One region of the Variovorax sp. 01T432 genome, then DNA from elsewhere that is predicted to be linked to it. Evidence: predicted binding sites of a transcription regulator. Region 1 holds the regulator's gene; the other holds the start of a gene.
What was found. The regulator NrdR, encoded in region 1, represses ribonucleotide reductase genes. The targets are predictions, from matches to a motif close to CACNANATNTNGTG.

Region 1 (3,403 bases):
GGCGTGCTTCCGGCCGGCACCTCTTCGAGCGGCGCTTTCGCGATGAGCTTCAGGGCTGCACATGGGCAAGATGGCAGATCAGGTCGGCCGGGCAGTCCATGGCGAGACCAAGGGTGTCCGGAAGCAAGGGCACGGCGCGAGCCTTGTCCCAAGCCGCATCCTCGTTGGCGCGCCAGGCCACCATGACGCTCAATTGCCTTTGGAGTCCGGGGGACGCCTCGCCGGAGGGCGACTCGAAGATCGCGGCTCGCCCCAGGGGCAGGGTTTGGGCGACAGCCTGCTTCCAGCGGGCGACGTCCCATCTGGCGAGCGTTTCGGGATCGCAAGCGGTATGCCGGCAGTCCGGAGCAGCAGGTGTCTCGTCCCAGCCGGCCACATAGTGGCGCAGCTGCCTGAAGCCGCCGGGATTGGTCTTGATGCGCTCGGCAAAATCCTCGATTAGCCGGACGCTTTGCGCCCGGCGCACGCTGGTCTGCGTTTCGGCGAGCGTTCGCAACTGCACACTCAGCATGCCGAGCACCGCGATGGCCAGGATCAGGATGGAAACCAGCGATTCAAGGAGCGCGATGCCGTCTTGTCGCCCAAGGCGGCGGGGAGGTCGAGACACAGGCAAGATCAGGCTCTGCAATTGTCAGTACCCTGAACCGACCGGAGCCTTCCGCCCGCGGACATGCACATGACCAGCGCCGCGCTCAGATCTTGATGGCTTGCGGGGCGCAGCGTGAAGCGGAGCGCGCCGAATCCATTGAGGTCGCCCCAGCGGTTCACCTTGAGGTAAGCCTCGGCTCCAGCGACTCCGATCTCCGCCTTGACGCCGTGGAGCGCCGAGGAGGATTGGATCTGAGTTTCGCCGTTGTCGAGGATGCCGTTGCCATTGGCGTCGGCGAACAGCACCCAGCCGCAACTCCAGTCCTTGTCTTCCGTGGTGACGCAATCGGAAGGCGATGCCTTGCGGAGCGTCACATGGCCCCCGCGACGCATGGCTTCCGATCTTGCGAGATAGTGGGTCGCGCGCAGGTCCTCCGCCGCCCGGCGAACCCGCCACCCCTCGATGACCCCGCCGAAGCGGGGGAGCGCGAGCGCGCCGAGGATGGCAATGATGCCGAGCACGACCATCAATTCGATGGCTGTGAAACCGGAGGCTCGGGGGGAGAGCGAGGTCGGGCGGTGGCAGTTGAAATGCTGGATGGGCATGGCGGCCCGGATGCTAGGGCCGGTGCGACGGCCCGCGCCAGCCTACTCGCTCAGCGGTCGAAATTTCCCGACGAATGGAGGAGATGACAGGAGAAAAGACAATTTGACAACATTGTTCGGTAGCTTTGACAAAGTTGCGAGCAAAAGCGGCCCGCTCTTGGTGCGCTCAGATGTCGCGCAGCAATTGCCTGAACTCATCCACATCTTCGAAACTGCGGTATACGGAGGCAAAGCGCACGTAGGCGACCTTGTCCATTTTCTTGAGCTCGCGCATCACCAGTTCGCCGACCTTGTTCGATTCGATCTCGCGCACGCCGCTGGACAGGAGTTTTTGCTCGATGCGCAAGAGGGCGTTATCGATCTGTTCGATGCTCACCGGTCGCTTGCGCAGCGCCAGCATCATCGAGGCGCGCACCTTGCCCGCGTCGAAGTCGGCTCGGCTGCCATCCTTCTTGACGACAACCGGGAAGTTCACGTCCGGCCGCTCGTAGGTGGTGAAGCGCTTGTCGCAGGCGCCGCACTGCCGCCGGCGCCGCACGAAGTCGGCGTCCTCGGATACGCGGGTCTCGACGACCTGCGTTTCAAGGTGACCGCAAAATGGGCATTTCATGCGGTCAATCCTGTGCTGGGACCATCCAAGCGGGTTCAGCGATAGACGGGAAACCGACTCGTCAACGCGTGCACTTTCGCGCGGACGGCGTCGATGTTCGCCGCGTCGCGCGGATTCTCGAGCACGTCGGCGATGAGGTTCGCCGTGGCGCGGGCCTCTTCATCCTTGAAGCCGCGTGTCGTCATGGCGGGCGTCCCGATGCGAACACCGCTCGTCACCATCGGCTTCTCGGGGTCGTTCGGGATCGCATTCTTGTTGATCGTCATGTGGGCGCTGCCCAGGACGCTTTCGGCTTCCTTGCCGGTAATGCCCTTGGCGCGGAGGTCGACCAGCATCACATGGCTTTCCGTGCGGCCGCTCACGATGCGCAGGCCGCGCTGCGTGAGCGTCTCGGCAACGATCTGGGCGTTCTTGACCACCTGCTGCTGGTACGTCTTGAACTCGGGTGCCAACGCCTCCTTGAAGGCGACCGCCTTGGCGGCGATCACGTGCATGAGAGGCCCGCCCTGCAGCCCCGGAAAGATCGCGCTGTTGATGGCTTTCTCATGCTTCGACTTCATCAGGATGATGCCGCCGCGTGGTCCGCGCAGACTCTTGTGGGTGGTGGAGGTCACGACGTCCGCGTGCGGTACCGGGTTGGGGTACACGCCCGCCGCCACGAGGCCCGCATAGTGGGCGATGTCGACCATGAAGATCGCGCCGACGTCCTTGGCCACCTTGGCGAATCGTTCGAAATCGATGCGCAGCGAGTAGGCTGATGCGCCAGCAATGATGAGCTTGGGCATGGCGTCGTGGGCCTTGCGCTCCATCGCGTCGTAGTCGATCTCTTCCTTCTCGTTCAGACCGTAGCTCACCACGTTGAACCACTTGCCGCTCATATTGAGCGGCATGCCGTGGGTCAGGTGGCCGCCTTCGGCCAGGCTCATGCCCATGATCGTGTCGCCGGGCTTCAGGAAGGCCAGCATGACCGCCTCGTTGGCAGAGGCGCCGCAATGGGCTTGCACGTTCGCGGCCTCGGCGCCGAACAGTTGCTTGACGCGGTCGATGGCCAGTTGCTCGGCGACATCGACGTGTTCGCAGCCGCCGTAATAGCGCTTGCCGGGGTAGCCCTCGGCATACTTGTTGGTGAGCTGGGAGCCTTGCGCGGCCATGACGGCCGGCGACGCATAGTTTTCGCTCGCGATGAGCTCGATGTGGTGTTCCTGTCGCGCGTTCTCGGCCTGGATGGCGGCCCAGATTTCGGGGTCGGTCTGTTCGACCAGAATGTTGCGGTTGTACATGGCAGTCCTTCGAGACGATGGTCCTTGTTCTTCAACCAAACAAGGGCTGCCCAGGCGAACGGCTGAACACCTGCCGTGACCGCAGGCGGCACGCTTCCCAGTGGTGTTCCACGTCAGCGCAATGCACCTGAAAAGGGTTGCGCCTATCGCCAGTCGCGTGCCGGCCGAGTGTAGCTGACGGCGGTTATTGGCGCTCTGAAAAGCCTACATCTCGGAGAGCAGGGCGACTTGCGGGTTCGGCTCGACGGGCTTGGCGGGCGCCACCGCGGTCTGCGGTGGGTTGACGCGCACGGCGGGCGGCGGCGTGATCGAGGCTGGG
Region 2 (3,403 bases), on a different contig from region 1:
ATCGCCCGAGATGCCGCGATGCCGGTTCCGACGCTCTCGCCTGACGTGCTCCAGCTGCTGTCCGAACATCCGCTGCACGGCAACGTCCGCGAACTTGAAAACCTGCTGCACCGCGCCGTCGCCCTGAGCGACGGCGACATGCTGCATCTCGACTTGGCGGACAGCACGGTACTGCCCGCGGCACTCGCCGACCTGGCGCCCGCACCGCGGCCGGCGGCGCAACCTGTCGAACCCGCCCCCGTGGCCGTCGTGCCCCCGCGCGAGACCAAGGCGGCGCCGACCGCGGTGCCCAGCGACCTGCAGACCTACCTCGATCAGCAGGAGCGCGAGATCCTCGTGCGCGCCTTGCAGGAAAGCGGATTCAATCGCACGGCGGCCGCCGCCCGGCTCGGCCTCAGCCTGCGTCAGATCCGCTACCGCATCGCTCGCCTGGGTATCGCAACGCCGAACGGCGACGATGCCGGTGGCGCCGGTGCCGATGACTGAGGCCGCCATCGGCTCCGGCCTCTGGGCGGACGGCTGGTATCGCTTCGCCAGAATGCTGCGGTCGCCCAATTTCGGGCCGCGCCCCACGGGAGCACAGATCGACCTGATCGTCCTGCATTCGATCAGCCTGCCGCCCGGCCGCTATGGCGGCGACGAGGTCCAGCAGCTCTTCACCAACCGGCTCGACTGGGACGCCCACCCCTACTTCCAGACCATCCGCGGCATCGAGGTCTCGGCCCATTTCTATGTCCGCCGCAGCGGCGAACTGTGGCAGTTCGTGAGCTGCGACGACCGCGCGTGGCACGCCGGCGCATCGTCGTGGCGCGGGCGCGCGAACTGCAATGACGACTCGATCGGCATCGAACTCGAAGGGCTGGAGGGCGAACTCTTCGAGGCCGCCCAATACGAAACCCTCGCCAGCCTGTGCCCCGCCATCGCCCAACGCTATGCCATCGGGTTCATCGCCGGCCACCAGCACATCGCGCCGGGCCGGAAGGCCGACCCCGGAAGCGGCTTCGACTGGCCGCTGCTGCACGCGCTCACCGGCTGGGATCGCACGATGTTTCCGGAAAGCGTCGCGCTGCGCTGAAATTTTTCAATCGCGCAGCCTCAGGCGATGTGCGCCTGATGCAGCCCGACAACATCGAGACGGCTCCGCCGCGCGCCTAGCAACCACGCGCCCCCCAGGCCCAAAATCTCTCGAAAGGCCCGTGGGATGCGGCCTGCGCTACGGTGTCTCAACCAGGATGCGGCAAATCAACCGACGCCCAGTGCAACACGATAGTTCACATTGGTTGAAGATTGTCAAAAACACCATATCTAGTGGGTTGTACACCCTCCGCACCCTATATATAGTGTGCCCTGGCCCGCGCCGAGAGCCGGGCCCCATGGCCGATATCGCATCGCCGCCCAACAAGAATTGCCAACCGAGGATCGAATGCAAACTGCTCTGAACACTCCCTCCACGCCTCGCGCCGTTGCCTCGACGCCGCAGAACCGCGACGTTGCGGGCTCGCCTGCCGGCAACGCGCTCGCCCACTACCAGATCATTCGCCGCAACGGCGCGGTCGTGCCCTTCGAGCCCAACAAGATCGCGATCGCGATGATGAAGGCCTTCCTTGCGGTGCACGGCACCCAGGGCGCGGCTTCCGCCAGCGTGCGCGAAACTGTGGACAACCTGACCCAGGCGGTGGTGCGCGCGATGGTGCGCTCGCGTCCGGGCGGCGGCACCTTCCACATCGAGGACGTGCAGGACCAGGTCGAACTCGGCCTGATGCGCGGCGGCCACCATGAGATCGCGCGCGCCTATGTGCTCTACCGCGAACGCCGCAGCCAGGAACGCACCAGGCAGGGCGAGGCCGAGGCGCCCGTCGCCGCTGCCACGCTGCACGTACTGGACGGCGGCGAACGCGTCGCGCTCGACCTCAACGAACTCAAGGGCCTGATCGAATCCGCCTGCATTGGCCTGGGCGACAGCATCACGGCCGCGCCGATCCAGGCCGAGACGATGCGCAACCTCTACGACGGCGTGCCCCTCGACGAGGTCTACAAGGCATCGATCCTGGCGGCCCGCACGCTGATCGAGAAGGACCCCGACTACACCTTCGCCACCGCCCGCCTGCTGCTGCACACGATCTTCAAGGAGGTGATCGGCCGCGAAGTGCCGCTGGCCGAGCGCGCCCAGGCCTACGCCGACTATTTCCCCCAGTTCATCAAGAAGGGTGTGGAGAACGAGCTGCTCGACGAGCGCCTGCTGCAGTACGACCTGGCCCGCCTGGGCGCCGCTCTCAAGCCGCAACGCGACCTGCAATTCGACTACCTCGGCCTGCAGACGCTCTACGACCGCTACTTCCTGCACGTGCGCAAGTCACGCATCGAACTGCCGCAGGCATTCTTCATGCGCGTCTCCATGGGCCTTGCATTGAACGAGATCGACCGCGAAGCTCGCGCGATCGAGTTCTACGAGGTTCTTTCGTCCTTCGATTTCATGTCGAGCACGCCGACGCTGTTCAACAGCGGCACCCTGCGCTCGCAGCTGTCGAGCTGCTACCTGACCACCGTGCCGGACGACCTCGACGGCATCTACGAGTCGATCAAGGAAAACGCCCTGCTCTCCAAGTTCGCAGGCGGCCTGGGCAACGACTGGACGCGCGTGCGCGCGCTCGGCAGCCACATCAAGGGCACCAACGGCGAGTCGCAGGGCGTCGTGCCCTTCCTCAAGGTGGTGAACGACACGGCCGTGGCGGTCAATCAGGGCGGCAAGCGCAAGGGCGCCGTCTGCACCTACCTGGAAACCTGGCATCTGGACATCGAGGAGTTCCTCGAACTGCGCAAGAACACCGGCGACGACCGCCGCCGCACCCATGACATGAACACGGCGAACTGGATTCCCGACCTGTTCATGCGCCGCGTGATGGAAAAAGGCACCTGGACGCTGTTCTCGCCGTCCAACGTCCCCGACCTGCACGACAAGTTCGGCATCGACTTCGAGACCGCCTACGTCGCCTACGAGGAAAAGGCCGCGCGCGGCGAGATCAAGCCCAGCCGCACGCTCCAGGCCACCGACCTCTGGCGCAAGATGCTCACGATGCTGTTCGAAACCGGGCATCCCTGGATCACCTTCAAGGATGCGTGCAACGTGCGCTCGCCCCAGCAGCACGCCGGCGTGGTTCATTCGTCGAACCTGTGCACCGAGATCACCCTCAACACCAGCGACACCGAAACCGCGGTCTGCAACCTCGGCTCGGTCAACCTGCCGCAGCACCTGAAGGACGGCAAGGTCGACCAGGAAAAGCTCAAGCGGACGATCTCCACCGCGATGCGCATGCTCGACAACGTGATCGACATCAACTACTACGCGGTCAAGAAGGCGCGCGATTCGAACCTGCGCCACCGTCCGGTGGGCCTCGGCGTGATG

Region 2: the regulator NrdR is predicted to act here: its motif matches at 1,298-1,311, upstream of AC1DNF_RS12055 (ribonucleoside-diphosphate reductase subunit alpha).

What each region holds. Positions count from the first base shown of each region.
Region 1 is NZ_JBFTPS010000006.1:81,021-84,423, reverse strand. Features, by position in the region: gene pilV (type IV pilus modification protein PilV) at 50-607, opposite strand; gene AC1DNF_RS07130 (GspH/FimT family pseudopilin) at 616-1,194, opposite strand; gene nrdR (transcriptional regulator NrdR) at 1,361-1,804, opposite strand; gene glyA (serine hydroxymethyltransferase) at 1,840-3,084, opposite strand; ZMP/ZTP riboswitch at 3,126-3,251, opposite strand; gene AC1DNF_RS07115 (transglycosylase SLT domain-containing protein) at 3,289-3,403, opposite strand, start outside.
Region 2 is NZ_JBFTPS010000012.1:69,658-73,060, forward strand. Features, by position in the region: gene AC1DNF_RS12045 (sigma-54-dependent transcriptional regulator) at 1-486, shown strand, start outside; gene ampD (1,6-anhydro-N-acetylmuramyl-L-alanine amidase AmpD) at 479-1,075, shown strand; gene AC1DNF_RS12055 (ribonucleoside-diphosphate reductase subunit alpha) at 1,424-3,403, shown strand, end outside.